One region of the Intestinimonas sp. HCP28S3_D6 genome, then DNA from elsewhere that is predicted to be linked to it. Evidence: predicted binding sites of a transcription regulator. Region 1 holds the regulator's gene; the other holds the start of a gene.
What was found. Region 1 encodes LexA, which represses DNA repair genes until DNA is damaged. Its sites were predicted from a motif close to CNAACANNTGTTNG; they were not measured.

Region 1 (4,159 bases):
TGGGGCGGTTTTGGAACTGTTTTTGTGGGGCGTCGATGATCCGTCCATAAGCCTTCCCCTGGGGGGTCTGACTGTCCGGTGGACAGTCAGGGCAAATCATAATATCTTCCTCGGCCCGTGCTGTCGCCGCAGGCGACTGATGGGAGGAAAGGCTGGTTGATGTCCGGCGTATCCCCTCATCCGGCGGCTGACGCCGCCACCTTCCCCTCAGGGGAAGGCTATGCACCACCCACGCCGCAGCAACGGCAATCCCAGGCAGCGCCACCACGTCCCGACACCCACCCGCGCAGGCGGCGAAAAAATTGTGGATAGGACCACGGCTTTTCCCTGTTCCACCGGCGGAGTCACCTGTGGACGGTGCCGGTGCTCTATGGGGGCGTAAAGACGGGCCGCCGGATTCCTATTTGGAGCCACTCAACCCACACGGGAGCCCCTTTTTCTTTGGATTCCAAAAACCGTTCTTTTTCCAGCAGGGAAGCGAAACGGGTTTTGAGCCGTCTCTCCCGTCCTTCTGCGTAGCAGAAAGATAAAGAAACGAGATGTTAAGCCACGCCGCAAGGCTCCCCCTTAAGGAAGAAGTCATTTCTTCTGACGATCCACCGGACAGTCAGCCCCCCAAGGGAAGTGACTATCAGCCGCCTGAAAACAAAAAAAGACCTTCCGTGGGGAAGGTCTTTTTTCATGTTCAGTGTTCCGCCCGGTCGGTGCGGAAGAGGGCGCCCAAAAACTTTACCATGAGGGGGAAGTAGGTGCCGATAAAGACCAGGGTGGAGAAGAGGGCAAAGGCGGGCTTTTTCTTCCGTGGGATGGCCAGGCCCAGCAGGGTCCCCAGGGACAGCAGGCACAGCTTCAATGCGGCCACGTCCTCCAGGTCCAGCTCCCGGACCATGAGGCGGCCGGCGGCGATCCACTTTTTCACCATCAGAGACACTCCTTTCCCGATTCCAGCGCCAGCAGGGCGCCCTTGAGGTCCAGCCCCCCGGCGTAGCCGGTGAGGGCACCGTTCTTTCCCACCACCCGGTGGCAGGGGATGAAAATGGGCAGAGGGTTCACATGGTTGGCCTGACCCACCGCCCGGACGGCCTTGGGCCCTCCCACAGCGGCGGCAATCTCGCCGTAGGTGCGGGTCTCCCCGTAGGGGATGGCCCGCAAGGCAGCCCACACCGAGCGCTGAAAGTCCGTCCCCGCCGGGTCCAGAGGCAGGTCAAAGGCCCGCCGTGCCCCGGAAAAATATTCCTGCAGCTCTTCTCGGGCGGCCCGGAGCAGAGGGGTCTCCTCCCCCCTTCCCCCACGGTCCGGCAGGGTGCCGGGGAGCCAGAGCCGGGTGAGGGCGGCCTCCCCCGCCAGGGCCATGGGCCCGAAGGGGGTCTCGAAGCGGAGCCAGGCCATCAGTCATACCGACGGATGACGGCCACCACCTTGCCCAGGAGCTGGGCGCCGTCGCCGTCGATGGGCTCATACTCCGGGTTTTCCGGCATGAGCCAGACGTGGCCGTCTCTTCTGCGGAGGGTTTTGACGGTGGCCTCATCCTCGAAAAGGGCCACCACGATATCGCCGTTGCGGAAGGACTCCTGCTGGTGGACCACCACGTAGTCCCCGGGCAGGATGCCGGCGTAGAGCATGGACTCGCCCCGGACCCGGAGGGCGAAGTGCTCCCCGGAGAGGCGGCCGGTGTCGAAGGTGAGGTAGTCCTCGATGTTCTCCTGGGCCAGGATGGGGGCGCCGGCGGCCACGTCGCCCACCACGGGGACCTGGTTTTTGGGGGGCTCGGGGGTGCGGCGGCGCTCCGGGGCGGGAAAGCCCCCCGCCACAGTGATGGCCCGGGTCTTGCCCTCGGCCTTGGTAATGATGCCGGCCTCCTCCAGGCCCTTGAGGTGAAAGTGGACGGTGGAGGGGGATTTCAGGCCCACATACTCGCCGATCTCACGCACAGAGGGGGGATAGCCGTGGTCCTGCTGAAAGGAGACGATGAACTGGTAGATCTGCCGCTGTTTCTCCGTCAGACCCTTCATGGGCGGTCCCTCCTTTTTTGTAGGTAAGGTTATGTTATCATAGCATGCACAAAAAGTCAAACAAGCGTTCTAAGATATTTGGCAGGCAGCGTTCACAGAAAATTCATTGACAATACAACAGTTAGGGTCTATTCTATGTAAGCATGCTAAAGATAAACCGGCTAACTAATTTGGAGGTGGGGATGTGTGCCAGAGTAGAGCGGACAGCGATTTGCCGGGCATCACCTTCCAGGCGGTGGCCCGGGCCCGGAAGCAGCTCATGCTGGCGGAGCTGGCGGGGCGGGGCCTGGGAGACCTGGGCAATCCGCTGCTGCTGTTTTTGCTGAAGGACCGGGAGGGGCAGGTCTCCTCCCAGAAGGTGCTCTCCGACGCGCTGCGGGTGTCGCCGGCGTCGGTGGCGGTGTCCCTCAAGTCGCTGGAACGGGGCGGCTATGTGGAGAAGCTGCCCGGTGAGGCCGACCAGCGGCGAAAGATGGTGCGGCTCACCGACAAGGGACGAGAGGCGCTGGAGACCTGCTTTTCGATCTTCCAGGAGGTGGACCGGCAGATGCTGGACGGCTTCACCCCGGAGGAGATGGAGCAGGTCCGGGCCTTCCAGCTGCGGATGCTGCACAACCTGAGAGAATCTCTGCCTACGGAAAGGATGGACTGTTCATGCTGAAAAAACTCTTTCCCTATATGGGGGGGTATAAGCGCCTTGCGCTCATCACTCCCCTGCTGATGATCCTGGAGGTGGCCTGTGAGCTGGCCCTGCCCCGGTTCATGGCCAACATCGTGGATGTGGGCATCGTCCAGGACGACCTCAACTATATTCTGAAGATGGGCGGCATCATGCTGGTGCTGGCCCTGTGCAGTATGACCTGCGGTATGCTGGGCGCCAAGTTCGCCGCCATCGTGGGTCAGGGCTTCGGCGCCAACCTGCGCCGGGGCATCTACAACAAGGTCCAGGACTTCTCCTTCGCCGACATCGACCGGTTCTCCTCGGCCTCCCTCATCACCCGCATCACCAACGACGTCAACGCCATCCAGATGATGGTGACCATGGCCCTGCGGATGCTGGTCCGGGCGCCGGTGATGCTGGTGGCGGCCCTGGCGGTGGCCATCAGCATCAACGCCGAGCTGGCGGTGGTCATGCTGGTGACCATCCCCCTGCTGGTCATCGCCATCGGCATCCTGATGAGCATGTGCAACCGGCTCTTCCAGATCCTCCAGAAGCGCATCGACGCCCTCAACGGCACCATCCAGGAGAACCTGGTGGCCATCCGGGTGGTGAAGGCCTTCGTCCGGGAGGGCTATGAAAAGACCAAGTTCAAACACTCCAACGACGCCCTCACCAAGGCCACCATCAACGTGGATATGCGGGTCATCGCCATGATCCCCATCATGATGATGGCCATGAACGGCGCCACCGCCGCGGTCCTGTACCTGGGCGGCGGCCAGGTCATCGGCGGCGAGATGCTCATCGGCGACCTCTCCTCCTTCATCACCTACATTTTCCAGATCCTCATGAGCGTCATGATGCTGGGTATGAGCTTCCTCCAGCTCTCCCGGTCCATCGCCTGCGCCCGCCGTATCAACGAGGTGCTGGAGACGGAGCCCTCCATCGAGGACGGTCCCCTCACCCCCGCTGAGCTCCCCGAGGCCAAGGGCCGGGTGGAGTTCCAGAACGTGGACTTCAAGTACGACGCCGGCGGCACCGGTGAGAACGTGCTCAGCGGCATCGACCTCACCATCCGGCCCGGCGAGTTCATCGCCGTGGTGGGCGGCACCGGCACCGGCAAATCCTCCCTGGTCAATCTGATCCCCCGGTTCTACGACGTGTCCGGCGGCGCGGTGCTGCTGGACGGGGTGGACGTGCGGGACTACCCCCTGGAGGAGCTCCGCAAGCGCATCGGCATGGTGCTCCAGAACAACGTCCTCTTTACCGGCACCATCCGGGAAAACCTCCTGTGGGGCCGGGCCGACGCCACCGAGGAGGAGATGATCCAGGCCGCCAAGAACGCCCAGGCCTATGACTTCGTCATGGCCTTCCCCGACGGCTTCGACACCCAGATGGCCCAGGGCGGCACCAACGTCTCCGGCGGCCAGAAGCAGCGGCTGTGTATCGCCCGGGCCATGCTCCGCCACCCGGCGGTCCTCATCCTGGA
Region 2 (4,159 bases), on a different contig from region 1:
CTGGAACCGCTGGGAGCCATAGCCCTTGTCGTTGTAGATCTTCATCATGAAGGATGAGTACCCCGCGCGGCTGAGCGCATCCTGTAAGGTCGTCCGCTTCAAGAAACCGGGAGCGGCCTTTCCTTCCAGCTCTCAGGATTTGAATAATGGTAGGGATGCTCCTGCTGGGTAATTCTCGCCTGAGCTGAATGGCCTCGTCCAGCAAATCTTGGGGGATTTTGAAACAGTTGTGTGCCCCCTTGCTTTGCGGTTTGAGGGCTTCAAACCCACCGCTCAGATACCGTTCCAGGGTCCTTTGGGAAATTTGGCTGCGCCCACAGATCTCCTGCCGGAGCTGCGCCACCTGGCCGCCGTCCATGTTCTGGGACAGCAGGGAGCAATCATGGACATACGCTCCTCGGCAATCTCCGTGGCGAGCTTCTTGTCCTTCATTTCCGCTACAAGGTAGATGCTGCTCCTACTTTCTGTAAAATATGCCACTTGGCAAGGCGTTAGCCTCAACCAAGTGGCACATCATCAACTGGTCTTATCCCTTTTTTGCGTTTGTTTTCCATTTCCTTTGTCCCCTTCCTTTCCATTATAACGAATGCTTTTTTGTCCATCAATTCGGGAAAGGGGGCAGTTTGAACTGGACCCATTCACCAATACGCTGTTTCTGTCTTGTGGGCGGAAGCGAGACCGGATTAAGGGACTATACTGGGAACGGGATGGATTCATCCTGCTCTACAAGAGGCCGGAGCAGGGCACATACCAGTGGCGTATATCGGAATGTATATTCCCGTTCCTAATGTGGCAGAAAAGAAATACTCCAATAATACCCTCCTTCCCAAAGTAACACATTCCTAATTTGCTTCTTTGTCATCCCGACACTTTCAAGTTAGGCAAATTCATGTTTTCGAGTATTAACGACCATTGTGTTAATGAAATTCATAACTTCAATCAGCAAAAATACGGCGGATAGTCCTGTGGCTAAAACCCTGGAAGTCAGCAAGTATCCTTCCTATTTCTTTCTGTTTTTCGTACCGTGACTGAATATCAATGCCCGATGATGAGGCAGTAATTGTTTGAAGGTTTGCCATGAACCCTTAGTCGTAACTGCTGTCAACGGTATCGAAAGCTATACGAAATATTTTAGTTTCCTCCGACAATATCTTTAATGCATGTTGGCTGATATATAAATCGGGATCTGTGCCTCTCTCGTTTCCTCGTCCACTTTGAAAATCACCGTCCAAGAAACCATTTACCACCGTAAAGGTATGCTCACCATGTTCACCAATAACAGTAATTGCTTGTCCGGGCACATCCGTTGTGGTTCGTGGCGAACCGGAGCCTGCGCCGTTGGCCGTATCTCCCCAGGCTTCCAAGCCTGTTCCCCATACCGGCGCTCCACTTCCCGCACAATCTGAAAAATCTCCGCGTATTGCTCCATGGTGAACTGATAGCGTCCGCACATAAAACCACCTCCCGTCTGAAATAGTATAACACATCCGTCTGATAAAACTTCCAGACACAGGTATAATCCAGCCAACATTTCCCACTTGAAAGAAGAGAACGGTTGTTCTATTCTTTCTGAAGAGGAGGTGCCGTGATGGTACGCCATATTCTTCATTGCGATATGAACGCCTTTTATGCATCTGTGGAGTGCCAACGGCACCCGGAGCTGCGGAATCAGCCGGTGGCGGTCTGTGGCAGTCAGGAGGCACGGCATGGGATCGTGCTGACGGCCAACTATATTGCCAAACCTCGTGGAGTCAAGACTGGCATGGCCATCTGGCAGGCGTTGCAGTGTTGTCCTGACCTTGTAGTATTGCCCCCGGATATGGGTGAGTATATCCGCATCAGCAAATTGGCACGGGAAATCTATGAGGACTACACCGATCAGGTGGAGCCTTTCGGCTTGGACGAAAGCTGGCTGGATGTGACGGGCAGCGTGGGGCTGTACGGCTCGCCCATGACCATTGCGCGGGAAATCAGCAGGCGGATCAAGTTTGAACTGGGCATCACCGCCAGCATTGGAGTCTCAGACAATAAGGTCACTGCCAAGCTGGGCAGCGACTATAAAAAGCCGGACGCCATTACCCGTATTCGACGGGACAATTATCATGAGATCGTCTACCCTTTGCCGGTGGAGGATCTGCTCTATGTGGGACCGGCCACAAGCCGGAAGCTACGTGCCATTGGCATCAGCACAATAGGCCGGCTGGCGGAGGCCCCGTTGGACTGCCTGACCCACCGGTTGGGTAAGATGGGCGCCATTCTGCATATGTTCGCAAACGGGCGGGATGTTTCGCCCGTCCAGAAATCTGACCATGTGCCAAACGTGAAATCCGTGGGCAATAGCGCCACCACGCCTCGGGATCTGGTCTGCGACGCCGATGTTCACTTGATGCTGCTTTTGCTGGCGGAGAGCGTAGCCGCCCGGATGCGGGAGCTGGTTTCCCGCTGTACGGTGGTGGAGGTTTATGTCCGGGACAAGGATCTCCACTCGTTCTCCCGTCAACGAAAGCTACGGACGCCTACCTGCTCCAGCGCCGAGATCGCACAGACTGCCTTTGAACTGTTTCGGGCAAGCTACCGTTGGGAGAAGCCAGTGCGAAGCCTTGGGGTGCGGGGCGCCGGTCTGGTGGAGGCCGATGCCGGTGTGCAGTTGTCCCTCTATCAGAGCGATATCAAGCGGGACAAGTGGGAACGCATTGACAAGGCCGTGGATGATCTCCGGCAGCGGTACGGCTATATGAGCGTCCAGCGGGCATTAATGCTGACCGATCCGCAGCTGGGTGCCATCAATCCCAAGGACAGCCACACGGTACACCCGGTGGGATACTTCGGAGGGTGATCAACATGGATGCTCGGGAAAAACGATATGTGCCGGTAGTCGTGCGCTTTGACACGACCGGGAAAATGCGCCCGGTGCTGATTGAGTTTGATGAAGAACACAAATACACGGTGGACAAGATTCTGGATGTGCGCCGGGCCGCCTGTCAGAGCGTTGGCGGTGTGGGTTACCGCTATACCTGTCGCATTCAAGGCAAGGAAACTTATCTATGGTTTGAAAAAGGCTGCTGGTTTGTAGAGGCGAAGAAATAGAATCTTGAAATATTCTGCTGTACGCTGCGAATACTAAGAAAAAAGGAGAGGAGGCAGTGCTATGGCAGTATCACATAGAGGGGCGATTTCTTTTGGCATGGTGCATATCCCCGTAGGCCTTTACACAGCCACCCAAGACAACGATATTCACTTTAACCAGCTCTGCAAAGAGGACGGCAGCCGGGTTAAGTATAAGAAGGTCTGTGCTAATTGCGGGAAAGAAGTTCAGGCATCAGATATTATCAAGGGCTTTGAATATGAACCCGGCAAATATGTCACCATGACGGACGATGATTTTGAAAAAGCCAAGACGGAGAAAGACAAGACGATCCATATCCTTCATTTTACCGATCTTCACGCCATCCGGCCTGTCTATTACGATAAGACCTATCATACCATCCCCGAGCAGGGCGGAGATAAAGCATATGAACTACTGCGCCGGGCCATGATGGAAGAGGGCAAAATTGCTATCGCAAAAACAGTCATGGGCACCAGGGAAAAGCTGCTGGCCCTGATTCCCACTGAGGATGGCATCCTGGTGGAAACTTTGTTTTTTGCGGATGAAGTCAAAGAGGCTCCGAAAGAGATCAGCCACCCAGAGGTCAGTGAGGTGGAACTGACGATGGCGAAAACTCTGGTAGACGCCATGGTACAGGAATTTCAACCACAGGCATACAAGGATGAATATCAGGCCCGTCTGTGGGAGATCATCAATCAGAAGATCCAGGGCAAGGAGATCACGGTGCCCCAGGAGAGTGGGCAGGTTACAGTCATTGACATTATGGAGGCACTGAAGCAAAGCCTTGCAAATGTGGGCAGTGCGTCATGAGAGACCTGTTTGTGGTCAAAAATCTCAAGCCCATGCTGATCGGCGCGGAGAGCGGTCCTTTTGATGACCATGGCTTTATTTACGAATTGAAGTTGGATGGCGAGCGGTGTGTGGCCTATCTGGATCCACGGATAGGGACAGATCTTCGGAATAAGCGAAATATGAAGATGCTTCCCAAGGTGCCGGAACTGGCAGACCTCCACCAAAATGTGAGCCGACGTTGTATTCTGGATGGAGAACTGG

Region 2: a site for LexA is predicted at 1,549-1,562, ahead of dinB (DNA polymerase IV). Genes of this name have one in related genera too.

Annotation. Positions count from the first base shown of each region.
Region 1 covers NZ_JBQHTM010000044.1:26,301-30,459, reverse strand. The annotation lists gene ACTNBK_RS13405 (permease of phosphate ABC transporter) at 686-922, opposite strand; gene ACTNBK_RS13400 (methylated-DNA--[protein]-cysteine S-methyltransferase) at 922-1,389, opposite strand; gene lexA (transcriptional repressor LexA) at 1,389-2,012, opposite strand; gene ACTNBK_RS13390 (MarR family winged helix-turn-helix transcriptional regulator) at 2,197-2,673, shown strand; gene ACTNBK_RS13385 (ABC transporter ATP-binding protein) at 2,667-4,159, shown strand, end outside.
Region 2 covers NZ_JBQHTM010000021.1:15,496-19,654, reverse strand. The annotation lists gene ACTNBK_RS08595 (hypothetical protein) at 1-57, shown strand, start outside; gene tnpB (IS66 family insertion sequence element accessory protein TnpB) at 587-835, shown strand; gene ACTNBK_RS08585 (hypothetical protein) at 1,086-1,451, opposite strand; gene dinB (DNA polymerase IV) at 1,589-2,836, shown strand; gene ACTNBK_RS08575 (hypothetical protein) at 2,842-3,087, shown strand; gene ku (non-homologous end joining protein Ku) at 3,149-3,916, shown strand; gene ACTNBK_RS08565 (ATP-dependent DNA ligase) at 3,913-4,159, shown strand, end outside.